One region of the Solibacillus sp. FSL K6-1523 genome, then DNA from elsewhere that is predicted to be linked to it. Evidence: riboswitches for the same ligand, from Rfam matches in the RefSeq annotation. Region 1 holds a riboswitch; each other region holds the start of a gene.

The links. Region 1 has a riboswitch for thiamine pyrophosphate ahead of tenA (thiaminase II). Riboswitches for the same ligand answer to the same signal wherever they lie in the genome.
Region 2: it holds a riboswitch for thiamine pyrophosphate, as region 1 does, so the genes downstream of both, thiT (energy-coupled thiamine transporter ThiT) here and tenA (thiaminase II) in region 1, are expected to answer to the same signal.
Region 3: it holds a riboswitch for thiamine pyrophosphate, as region 1 does, so the genes downstream of both, MHI10_RS10330 (ABC transporter substrate-binding protein) here and tenA (thiaminase II) in region 1, are expected to answer to the same signal.

Annotation. Positions count from the first base shown of each region.
Region 1 is NZ_JBBOSU010000001.1:845,777-850,067, forward strand. It holds gene MHI10_RS03820 (VanW family protein) at 1-538, shown strand, start outside; gene MHI10_RS03825 (endonuclease Q family protein) at 570-1,694, opposite strand; TPP riboswitch at 1,905-2,005, shown strand; TPP riboswitch at 2,208-2,308, shown strand; gene tenA (thiaminase II) at 2,372-3,055, shown strand; gene thiM (hydroxyethylthiazole kinase) at 3,042-3,797, shown strand; gene thiD (bifunctional hydroxymethylpyrimidine kinase/phosphomethylpyrimidine kinase) at 3,794-4,291, shown strand, end outside.
Region 2 is NZ_JBBOSU010000001.1:3,835,294-3,839,584, reverse strand. It holds gene MHI10_RS18550 (SMC family ATPase) at 1-1,129, shown strand, start outside; gene MHI10_RS18540 (hypothetical protein) at 1,380-1,706, opposite strand; TPP riboswitch at 1,832-1,939, shown strand; gene thiT (energy-coupled thiamine transporter ThiT) at 2,026-2,637, shown strand; gene map (type I methionyl aminopeptidase) at 2,784-3,536, shown strand; gene MHI10_RS18525 (polyphosphate kinase 2 family protein) at 3,881-4,291, shown strand, end outside.
Region 3 is NZ_JBBOSU010000001.1:2,172,307-2,176,597, forward strand. It holds gene MHI10_RS10320 (ABC transporter permease) at 1-638, opposite strand, end outside; gene MHI10_RS10325 (thiamine-binding protein) at 639-929, opposite strand; gene MHI10_RS10330 (ABC transporter substrate-binding protein) at 933-1,913, opposite strand; TPP riboswitch at 2,039-2,150, opposite strand; gene MHI10_RS10335 (DMT family transporter) at 2,320-3,192, opposite strand; partial or broken gene MHI10_RS10340 (putative iron-sulfur cluster-binding metallochaperone) at 3,548-4,006, opposite strand; gene MHI10_RS10345 (GNAT family N-acetyltransferase) at 4,146-4,291, opposite strand, start outside.

The DNA.
Region 1 (4,291 bases):
TACATTGCCTTTGTATATAACGGAAAGCAATTATAGTGCTGCCAACATCGAAAGCCTGGACGATGTAGTCATTGCCTCGTATACAACTTATTTTAAAACTTCTAATGCTGGGAGAAATAAAAATATCGAGCTTTCAGCAAAGGCGATTCACAATCTCATTGTCGGTAGTGGTGATTTCTTTTCTTTTAATTTGAATGTTGGACCTAGAGATGTAGAAAATGGCTACCAACCAGCGCCTGAAATTATTAATAAAAAGCTTGTAATGGGGATTGGCGGAGGAATTTGCCAAACATCGTCCACGCTTTTTAACGCGGTTGATCAAGTGCATATTGCCACGTTAGAAAGACATCATCATTCATTAGATGTAGGCTATGTACCGAAAGAAAGAGATGCAACGGTCTCCTATGGCACACTAGATTATCGTTTTCAAAATATAAGTGGGGTGCCTTTTATTGTAAAAGCGATTTATAGAAAGGGCTCGCTCACTATAGAATTAAGAACATCAAAGGATTATGTGGAGATGCTGAAAAAGAATTAATCCATGTGAAAAAAGAAAAGGTTCAATTCAGTCATTCGAATTGAACCTTCCCATAAACGCCGCCACCACCGACTGCGAATTGTAGTTGACCCGTTCTCGCTAAATCAATTCTTTCGGCAATTTTTTGTGGGACAACGGTCGCTAATTGCTGAACGGTTGTGCGGTGTATAATATCCATCTCGGTACCAAATGCAGCAAGTAATTTTTGCATCACTTTTGGACCAATACCTGGAATGAAATCTAATGGTACTTGATGGATGTAGGGTGGCCTTTTTCGCTCTGTTATATGATTTTCAGAAGAAAGTTCCTGAATGCGCGTCGCCACACCTTTAATAATTTGTTTACTGCCACATTCAGGACATTGCTCAGTCTCTTCCTGCACATGACAACCACACTTGGCGCATACCGTTTGGTGATACTTTCCAAGAAGCGGATGTAACCCATAATTTGCGCCTACAGTTCGACCATCTATATTGTGTAGTGCTTTTTTCAGCTCTACAAAATTCGCATCCGCTAAAAGCAATGTTTGATATTCCCGCGCCATTTTGCCTAGAGAGTGAGCATCGGAGTTGGTAACAAATGTATACTGTTCAAGCTCCTGTATTTTGCTTACCATCTCGGTATCGGAGCTAAGGCCAAGTTCAATTGCATCAATCATCGTCGGATCAAATACTTCCGTTAAGCTCCGCAGCACACCTTTTCCATATAAGCTTTTAAAAGGTGTAAATACATGGGCTGGGATGAACAAGCCGCCGAGTTCAACGACTTTATGTTGCAATGTTTTCGCGTCACAATAAATACGCTGCGAGCTCAAATTTATATTCGTAACATGTTCACGCATCCAATTAGAAAAGTCCTTCATGAGCGTAATTGTCGGGAAAAAAGCGAGAACATGTATTGGTCCGTGGCAATTCATATCATAAATTTCAATTTCAGAACCTAAAATGAGTGTTGTATTTTCATATCGCAGTCCCCCTTCAGCGAGTGGTACAAGTGAACCTTCCGCCATTAAGTGCTCCATTTCTTCCAGTACCCCTGGTGAATGACAGTCAATAATCCCGATTAATTCAAGCCCCTTTTGCGAACTAGCTGTTTGTAAAATATTCGCTAAAGTTAATGTTTTACTACCCGTAATTTTTACTGCGCGTCCATTCATTGTGCGCCCAATGTGGATATGCAAATCTGCATAAAAGTTTTTTAACACGTTCTATTCTCTCCACCTTTCTAAATTAAGGATGTGTTATTAAATTTGAGTTATACGATGGAATAATTCCCTGTTTTTTTAGTGATCCTTCTGTTCCCTAAAAGACGGAATAAAAATACTATTGGCAATTCAATGGAAACAATGATAGCATAAAAGTAATTAAAATATTTGCGGGGGGACGCTCTATGCGTTGAGAAGGTTAAAACCTGACTCTTGGAACCTGTTCAGTTAACACTGGCGTAGGGAGCAAAGTACATAGCGATTCGTCTATTTCGCATTTTTTTGTACATGAGCTCTCCTTTATGGGGAGCTTTTTGTTTTTCCAAGTAAATATTTAACTTGATTCAGAAGGGTTTCAAACCCCAACTGAATCAAGTTAAGCCCCCGGCGGATGTCACAGATTTTTTTAGGGTGTTTTTCGAGCGAACTCGAAAAAATCTGGACGCAATTACGCCGAGGCGTAATTGATTTTAGCGGGGGGACGCTCTATGCGTTGAGAAGGTTAAAACCTGACCCTTAGAACCTGTTCAGTTAATACTGGCGTAGGGAGCAATGAGTAAGACGCTTCTTTGCTATACGCATATGGAAGCGTTTTTTTGTTCTTATGCCTACCACAAGGAGGAAGAATGATGACATTTTGTGATGAGGTAAGAAAAGAAACAGATTTATATTGGGAAGGGAGTTTTGAGCATCCATTTGTGAAAGGGCTTGTGGATGGGACGCTTCCAATTGAAAAATTCAAATATTATATGATGCAAGACGCGTATTATTTAAAGCATTACACAAAAGTACTAGCAATTGCGGCTTCAAAGGCGGAGCAGAGTGATGACATTGCATATTATTTAGATATGGCGCGCTTTATTCACGAAGGAGAGCTGGAGTTGCACCGGACAGTCTTTGCTGAACTAGCTGTATCTGAAGAGGAGTTAGAAGCATTTGAGCCTGCACCTGCTGCGTATAATTATGTGAGTCATATGTATAATGCTGCACATAATGGAGATGTTGCAGAGGCGTTTGCAGCGATGTTTCCATGTCCTTGGTTATATCAGGAAATTGGTGAGAAATATAAAGATGCCAAACCAGGTGTGAAGTTATATGAAGATTGGATTGCGATGTATAGCGCGGATGATTTTAAAGCGACAATTGACTTCCAAAAAGCGTTAATGGACCGCTATGTAAAAGAACAGCCTGAAAAAATAGCTATTTTTAAAGCACATTTTGTGAAAAGCTGTTATTACGAATGGAAATTTTGGGAAATGCCTTGGACGTTAGAAAATTGGGAAAATGAGGTCGCGCAATATGACTATGCATAAAATTCACCTGAAAAAACCGCTCGTTCACTGTATAACGAATTATGTGGTCGCCAATTTTACAGCGAATGGCTTGTTGGCAATTGGCGCTTCACCTGTCATGGCAGATGATAAGGATGAAGTGGCGGAAATGGTCGCAATGGCAGATACCCTGTTAATTAATATCGGGACTATCAATACATGGACGTTTGAAGCGATGTTGATTGCTGGGAAAAAGGCGAATGAGTTAAATATTCCGATTGTACTTGATCCAGTAGGGGGTGGAGCTACAGTATTCCGAAAAAAGATTGTTCAGCAATTGCTTGAGCAAATCCGTTTTGATGCAATCCGCTGTAATGTAGGTGAACTGGCAGCAATCGCGGGGGTTCAGTGGGAGTCAAAAGGTGTCGACAGTGGAGAAGGGACCATGGATACGGTTGCAGTTGCGATGCAAGTAGCAAAAAAGTGGAATACAACTGTTATTGCCACAGGAGAAACGGATGTTGTGACGGATGGTCATGTAGTAGAGCAAATTAATGGCGGCGATGCACGAATCACGCAAATTACAGGGTCTGGTTGTTTACTAAGTGCTATTTGTAGTGCGGCATTAAGTGTTGAAGGGGATCAAATAACAAATTTACAGCAAGTTTTACAGCAATATAAACAAATAGCGGCAGAGGCCAGTAGTGAAGCGCAGTATATGGGTTCGATACAAGTGAATGTTTTAAATGGCCTTGAAAAATCCGCATTGAGGGAGCAACTATGAATATTGTGATGACGATTGCAGGTTCCGATAGTAGTGGCGGAGCAGGTATACAAGCGGATTTGAAAACGTTTCAAGAGCTCGGTGTATACGGAACGACGGTTATTACGGCTTTAACTGCTCAAAACACATTAGGTGTGTCGAGTATTTTTCCAGCGACGCCTGATTTTATCCAAGCTCAAATGGAGGCTGTATTTGCAGATTTATCTGTAACTGCGCTAAAAACGGGGATGTTATTTTCCGCAGATATTATTGATTCGGTTGCAGAAGTTTTACAGCAAATGGACGTACAGCTCGTCGTTGATCCAGTGATGATTGCAAAGGGCGGTGCGAGTTTATTACAGCAGGAAGCGGTAGAAGCACTTAAGACGAAACTAATTCCGTTAGCAACTGTGTTGACACCTAATATTCCAGAGGCAGAAGTCCTTACAGGTAGGATGATTTCGACGCCAGCGGATATACAAGGGGCAGCCGAGGAAATTTTACAGCTCGGTGTG
Region 2 (4,291 bases), 3.0 Mb from region 1:
TCTGGAACAAGGAAAACTAGAGCAAAGTGAAAAGTCGATGCTGCCACAATTTACAACGGTGCAACAAGTGAATGCAGCATTACAGGCGGAGCAATTGAAGCATGAAACTTTAAAAAGGGAAATTGACCAAGCTACCCAACATCTACAACAAGCACAATTAAAAGAAAAAACATGTGCAGCAAATTTTGAACATGCTAAGGGGCGGGAAATTGACCAGCTTCAAGAGGAATCAAAGGCGAAATCAGAATATTTATTAGCGCTAGAAAATGCCGAGTTTGCAGACGAGACAAGCTATAAAAATTCGATTTTAACGATGGAAGTCCAGCAACAAATACGTCAAAAAATTGAAGAGTTCCGACAAAAGATGCATACAATTGCCGTTCAAATCGCGGAAGATTCTGCTCAATTAGCAGGGAAAGAACCTGTTGATTTAACGGCATGGGCGCAGAAAATTAATGAATTGAATGAACAATTTGAGAAGCTATATGCAGACTTTAAACAGGCTGAATCATATGTAGAGCAATGCCGAACAACGAAAATTCGACTGCAAAAAGTAGCAACTGAAATTGAGCAATATAAAGAAAAGTTAATTCAAGTAGAGCAAATTTATGATGTCATACGTGGCCAAAATGAAGCGAAAATTTCATTTGAACGCTTTGCACAAATTGGTTATTTAGAAAAAGTGACACATGCAGCGAATGAGCGATTGCGTGTGTTATCGAATGGTCAATATTTCTTAAAGTCAACGGGACGTAAGGAAGGAAATGCGCAAAGTGGACTAAGCATTGATGTATTTGACAGTAATACAGGGCAAACGCGCGATGTTAAAACACTTTCTGGCGGGGAAAAATTCAATGCTTCACTTGCCCTTGCATTAGGAATGGCGGATGTTATTCAAAGTGTGCAAGGAAGCGTCCACATTGATACGATGTTTATTGATGAAGGCTTCGGAACATTAGATGAGGAATCACTCCGAAAAGCGATTGATATTTTAATCGATTTGCAACAAACAGGGCGATTAATTGGTGTCATTTCACATGTTGCCGAATTAAAAGCAGCAATGCCAGCCATATTACAAGTGCAAAAGCTAAAAGAAGGGCATAGTAAAACGGAGATTATTATAAAATAAGAACACAGAAAAACCATTTTGACGGCGTGCAAAATGGTTTTTTATGCATATATAAATGGTATCCAGCAATTATGTTCACATTTTTAGATGCTTTGACTTTGATCGATTATCAATTAATTTTCTGACGATTGGATATACAATAGGTGCATATTTAATGGCGGTTTTTATTATTTTTTTTAGCTTCATAATGGAGCACTCCTTTAGCTTCTTTTATTGGATTTTATAATTAGTATGTCCAATTTAAAAAACATTAACGCAATACTTTAATGGCTTGCACTAAGTTCCAAATGGCAATGGAAATGAATAGAAGAAGGTACAAAATAAAAATAATTGCGGAAAGTAAAAAAGTATTTCCATTAAAAGAGGTTGTATATAATGCGAAAAATGATGCTGAAACAAATAATAGTAAAAATATAATACCTAAAACGAACGGGACTGAATGTGAAATAAAAGCGCGTTTGGCATGAGAGCGAACAACTTGTTCCTTACTCACCAAAAATATAAATAACGGGACAATGAATGGCGCAAAAAAGATACTTAAATAGCCAATTGCACTCAAACCTTTTGAATTATCCAAAAAGGTCAACTCCTTTACTTTTATATTCGAAAATGTACTAAGTTATCGAGCCGTAACAAAAAAATATAGTATTGATAATTTTACTACAACTGGATATAATTGAGTAGTCTGAACAATTAAAAAGATGTAACCACAAGGGGTGCCAAATTTGTTGGCTGAGATTGTGCACGTAATGCACGGACTCTTTGAACCTGTAAGTTAACACTTGCGTAGGGATGTGGATAGAAACCGACTAATAAACGATAGTCAGGCTCTGTCCTGCTATCGTTTTTTTCTATTCCTTCTCACTTTTTACATCGAAAAAAGGAGGAGATTTATTTTGGACAAAAAGAAATTATTAATGATGGTGGAAATTGCAATTTTTGCTGCCATCGGGCTAGTGTTAGACCAGTTTTCGTTTAGCTTGTGGGCACAAGGTGGATCCATTAGCTTTGTCATGCTACCTATCGTATTAATGGCGATTCGTTGGGGCATAGTAGCAGGTTTGGCAACAGGGTTAATTATTGGGATTTTACAAATGGCATTCGGTGCCTTTATTGCACATTGGGTACAGGCACTACTTGATTACGGTATTGCTTTTACAGTGGTGGGGTTAGCTGCTATTGTACGCAAACCATTACTTGAAGCATCACAAGCATTAAACAAAGCGAAAATGACGACTTATATTGTCATCGGAATTTTCATCGGTGGATTTTTACGATTCAGCGCACACCTAATAGCAGGTGTTGTATTCTTTAAGGAATATGCAGGTGATGAAAATGTATGGAAATATTCAATCATTTATAACACTTCGTATATGCTACCAGCAACGATTTTAACAGCTATAGTAGCGGTATTATTATTCACTACTGCGCCAAGATTATTAAAAACGTTTGACTCAATTAAAGGGAAATCCCCAGCTTCAATTAATGAAAGTTCAACATCCAGCTGACGGTACAATCGATAAAATAAATAACTAAAAATGGAGGAGTGTCTCGAATTGGGGACACTCTTTTTATTGGTAGGTAGGAATTTTCGCCATGTTGCAATATATGTTATAGTGTAGGGTAGACATTATTAGAAGGAAGGAAGTTTAACATGATTGTTACAACTCAAGAAGAAATCCAAGCGTTTAAAAAGATTGGTCGCATATGCGCGGAGATTCGTGAGGCGATGAAGCTTGCGACAGTTCCGGGTGTTACTACGAAAGAATTGGATGAAATTGCAGGGCGCATGTTTGCGGAAGCAGGAGCCATTTCAGGACCAAAAGGGGAATATGATTTCCCAGGATACACTTGTATTAGTGTTAATCATGAGGTAGCACATGGTATTCCAGGTTCAAAGAAAATCCAAGAAGGTGACATCGTTAATATTGACGTTTCAGGATCTTTAGACGGCTATTTTGCAGATACAGGGATTTCTTTCGTAGTTGGTGAAGGCTATGAAGATAAAGAGAAATTATGTGCAGTAGCAAAATCAGCGCTTGAGCGTGCGTTTACAAAAGTAAAAGCTGGTTCAAAATTAAACCAAATTGGTAAAGCAGTAGAACGCGAAGCACGCGATCACGGTTTAACGGTTATTATGAACTTAACAGGCCACGGCTTAGGTAAATCTTTACATGAAGCACCTGACCATATTTTAAATTATTACGACGCATGGGATACGACAATTATGAAAGAGGGAATGGTCCTTGCAGTAGAGCCATTCATCTCGGCAAAAGCAGAGCATATTGTGGAATCAGGTGACGGCTGGACATTCGTAACACCAGATAAATCATTAGTTGCCCAAATTGAGCATTCCATTATTGTTACAAAAGATAAACCAATTATTTTAACAATGTTAGAAGACTAATAAAAATCGTAACGGCATTTTTTAGCCGTTACGATTTTTTTGTAATTTATTATTTTATATGGACTTTTGATTGGGAATTGCACATTGAAAATACTAATAATTGAAAAGCTAAAAGCATAAATTGGTAAGAAGCATACTTAAATAAAAACTAGTGGAATTAGAAGGTGAAAAGACCGGTATTCAAATAAAATAATGTATGTCCAATTTGTATTTATATTAAAAAGTAAAACCATCCTTCCGTTTACAAAGAAATATGTGTAAAAAAGCACAAACGAACGAAAATTACCAAATTCAGATAATTTCAAGTAAACTAATAGTAGTTGAACAAGGGGAGGATGAAAAAGATGAAGCAATTAAAGGATTTGGATTTATCATTAGAATTAGATAAGAAAATGTACAAGAAAAAGTTGAAAGTTCTACAATATGAAATGCTAAATGCGCAACAGTTTTTATTTAATAATAAAATCGGATTAATTTTAGCTTTTGAAGGGATGGATGCAGCTGGTAAGGGTGGCGCGATTAAACGTTTAACAGAGCGTATCGACCCACGAGGCCTAGTTGTACACCCTATTTCAGCCCCACAACCACACGAGCTTCGTTACCATTATATGCACCGTTTTTGGCGTAAGTTGCCACAGCATGGTCAAATCGCGATATTTGACCGTTCTTGGTATGGTCGTGTACTCGTTGAACGAATTGAAAAATTTGCGACTGAAGATGAATGGAAACGCGCTTACGAAGAAATAAATAATTTT
Region 3 (4,291 bases), 1.3 Mb from region 1:
AAGGCCGATTGTGCAAGTGTCATGTACACCCCAATTCCCTGTTTCGCGCCTAGCCATTCCGTAATGACTGCACCCATCACACTATAAGTAGCGGCAATTTTTAACCCTGAAAATAATGCAGGCATCGCGAACGGCAGCTCAAGCTTCCAAAATTGCTGCCATTTTGTCGCACCAGCCATTTGGAAATATTGTCGTAGTTCGGGTGTCGTTTGACGTAACCCATCCAACAGAGCAATGGCAATTGGGAAGAAACAGACTAACCCAATAATGACGACTTTTGGCATCAATCCAAAACCAAACCAAATGATTAATAGCGGCGCAAGTACAAGCGTCGGGATATTTTGTGAAATAAGGATTAATGGATAGCCAATCTTATGGACAATCGGCAGTAGATGTAATAAAATCCCCACAATAAAACCGAGTACACTACCAGCAATTAATCCGATAAATGTTAGCTTAACCGTTGCCATAACATGTGGTAACAGTTCACCCGACGTTTGGAAGAGCTCTATTATTACGATGGATGGTGCTGGGAAAAGCCATGTTGGTAAATCAAGTAATCGCACTGCAATTTCTACGATGAGTAGTAAGCTAATTAAAAAGCCTACTGTAACACTATATTTTTTCAAAAAGTCCATTTAATCGTATTTCCCTGTTAATGTTTCAATCGCTGCGCCTTGTGGGTTATAAAATATTTTCACTTGAGAAATGACGCTGATTGCACCCATTTCCACCATTTTTTCATTCATCTTTTCGATTAGTTGTAGAAGTTGCGTTAGCTCACCTTCCATTGTAGTTTCCAGTGGACCTACTCTGTAAACAATGCCTGATGCATCAATCATCGCAATTGCTGCATCGACATATGGAATGACATCCTCATAACGCTCTGTTTTCGGGATAATTTGAATACTTACTAAACTGTTCGCCATTTTTTATTCCTCCGATAAAAATTGATTTGTAAATGCTTTTTCAGCATCAAGTTCTTTTTCAATTAATTGATTTTCGAACATCCAATTCGCGTAGTTTTCCCAAACTTCCAATGATTGAATGCCCCACTGTTTTGCATCTGCTTGGTATTGATCTGCTAACCAAATTGCACTGTTCACAACTAAATCTTCATCTAATTCTGGCACTGCTTTTAATAGCATACTTGCCGCTTCTTCCGGTTCGTTAATCGCTAGTTCATAGCCTTTAGTTACCGCTTGCATAAAGGCGCGAACCGTTTCGTCTTCCTTGGCAATGTATTTTTCATTCGCAATAATGACCGGTGTATAATAATCCAATTCTTTCGCATAATCCGTTAAATAAAGCATATCAATAGCTTGCCCACGTAACTCGGCTTCAATGCCTGTCCAGCCGTAGTACATCCATGCAAAATCAATGTTTTGTTTCATCATATTGAAAAAGTCTGCATTACCTGCATTAATAATGTCTACTTTATTGACATCTCCATCTGCCATTTCCATAACCGTTTTAATAATGGCCTGTTCAATTGGTGAACCCCATCCACCGTATGTTTTTCCTTCAAAATCTTTTGGCGTTTCAATGCCTGTTTCCTTTAGTGATGCAAAGCCTGATGTATTGTGCTGAATAATCGCTGCAATGGAAACGAGTGGGACACCTTGTAAACGTGCCTGTGTAACAGATTCTTGTGCACTAATGCCAAACTGTGCTTTGCCTGTTGCAACAAGCTGATCTGCACCAGCATCACCTGGTTGAATAATTTCAACATCTAGCCCTGCTTCCTCAAAATAGCCTTTTTCCTGCGCGACGTATAAGCCCGTATGATTCGTATTTGGTGTCCAATCAAGCACTACTTGAACTTTCGTTAAATCTGAATCTCCCGTTTTCGCATTTTGCTGACAGCCGACTAAAAGCAATGTCATGCCAATAATACTTAACCATTTCCACATGTAAATTCCTCCTTTTATTTGTATCAGAATGAAAATTACCATAGAAAAATGTAAAAAACGCCCGGTACAATATGCACCGAGCGTTAAACAAGCAACAGATAGTTATACGAAATCAATGACATAACAATCTACATGACAATGTTTCCTCCGCCGGTATTAACCAGTTCAGGTTCAAAGGGTAAGCCTCTCCATGGAACACTTTCTCAGCTAGCAACACTAGCACCCCTACATTTTTAGTCTATGAACTTTTCAATGCCTATCGTAACGATAACGACTGCATTGGTCAAGCTTAATTTATCTAGTTTTCCGATTTTTCACTTTAAAATCTTGTCATCTATACGCGAATAAAGTACGAATACTAGATAATTTTATGCGAAATGGCACGTATTTCATCTTTTTCAATTCATTAGACATATACTTTTTTTCTTCTAAAGGTTGGCTTGACCTCAGCGAATATAATGGCAACAAAAATTAACACACAACCAATCCACATGCGACCCGTTAAAATCTCGCTTAATAACCATACCGAAAACATCGTACCGAATAAAGCTTCCGTTGATAGAATAATTGCAGACTTTGTTGGATTGGCATATTGCATTCCAATATTTTGGCACACATACGCAACCGCTGTACAGAAAACCGCTAAGTAAAGAATGATGTAAATTCCTTCCGTAGAATATGTAGTTGGCACCTCACCAAGTGCAAGTAATGAAATCATACTTAAAATCGTTGCCGTATAAAACTGAACGATTGTTAAAGCAAGTGCATCCTCTGTTTTAACGAAAACATTCGTATAGAAAATATCAAAAGCAAAACCAACTGCACATAAAATAGACAGGAAATCGCCAAAGTTAATTGTGAGCGAGTCTTGTAGCGATAAAAAGCCAATTCCGACGATTGCCATGCCAGCAGCGATAAATTCGAAACGATCAATACGGCGTTTATAAATGACATACGCAATAATCGGCACAATAATGACATTTAATGCGGTTAAAAAAGCATTTTTCGATGGTGTCGTGTACTCCAGCCCCATCGTTTGCAATGTAAATGCGCCAAATAAGATCGCACCAAGTACAGCACCTTTCCAAAGAACACTTTTCGTAATTAATTTCAACTTTTTATAAAAAATAATACTTAAAATAATGGACGCTAATAAAAAGCGACCCGCCATTAGTTGAAAGACGGTCCAATATTCTAAGCCGACTGCCATCCCAATGAAACCGCTCCCCCACATGACGGCCGTTATGAGCATCAAAATTTCGCCTTTATACTTCTGCATAAATATTCCTTCTCTCTTTCTATATCAATTACGCCTCGGCGTAATTGCGTCCAGATTTTTTTCGGGCTTGCTCGAAAAACTCATCCAAAAAATCTGTGACATCCGCCGGGGCTTAACTTAATTTATCCAGGGGTTTGAACCCCGGATAAATTAAGTTAAACGAATAGTATAACAATAATCAATATTTGATTAAAATGGAAGGGAATTTTACTAAAATCGAAAATGTGGACGAAATTCAATGGAAATTGTTGTTGGTGTGAGGGTTGGACAATTACAAAGGGGCGCATTTATTAGTTGATTTCTCCAAACTATTTTTCCGCAATTTTATATAGTTTGGAGAAAGTAGAAGCTAATCCTAAAGCGTTTTTACATAGTTTGTCACATTCCCCAAACAGCAACTACCTTGAGGATTGTTTATCTCACAACCACATCGGTCAGCTTTCATATTTTCACGAATTTGTTCTAACGGATTAGGGGTATGCCCTTCATCAACATATTGGTTAATTTTTTCCTTTGTCCAACCGAAGCAATAGCAAACAGGCGTATCAAAGGAATCACTTTTTTGATGAACAGGAACCTTAATTTCAGATGTGACATACGTTTTTTTATTTGAATCAAAATAAACGACATCACAATCTTTTGATGCACAAAAATAATGAAGTAAATTTGCATCCAATGTACTTAAAATCGCTGGTTTTAGCATTGATTTTAATGTAATGATGTTTAATTTTTTACCTTTTAAATTACAAGACGGACACAATTCAGAACGATTATTTTCAGAAGTTTGTTCCTATGTATTACAACAATTAGACATATGCTACACCTTCCTAAAATGAATTATGTAATCTACAAAGTATAACATGCTTATTAACCCTATAAACTATTGTTGCACTAAAGCCATTCGTTAGCTGAAGTGCAACATTAATAACAATTGGTCCCCTTTATTTTAAAACTTAAACATCTCTTTCAATAAAACGAACAGCATATTTATCCCAATATTCTTTATAAACGCGATCATCTTGTCCGTCGAAGTTTAATTGATACATGCGGAATGTCACTAAAATATCTTTAGGTTGCCATTGTTCTTCAAAGGAATATT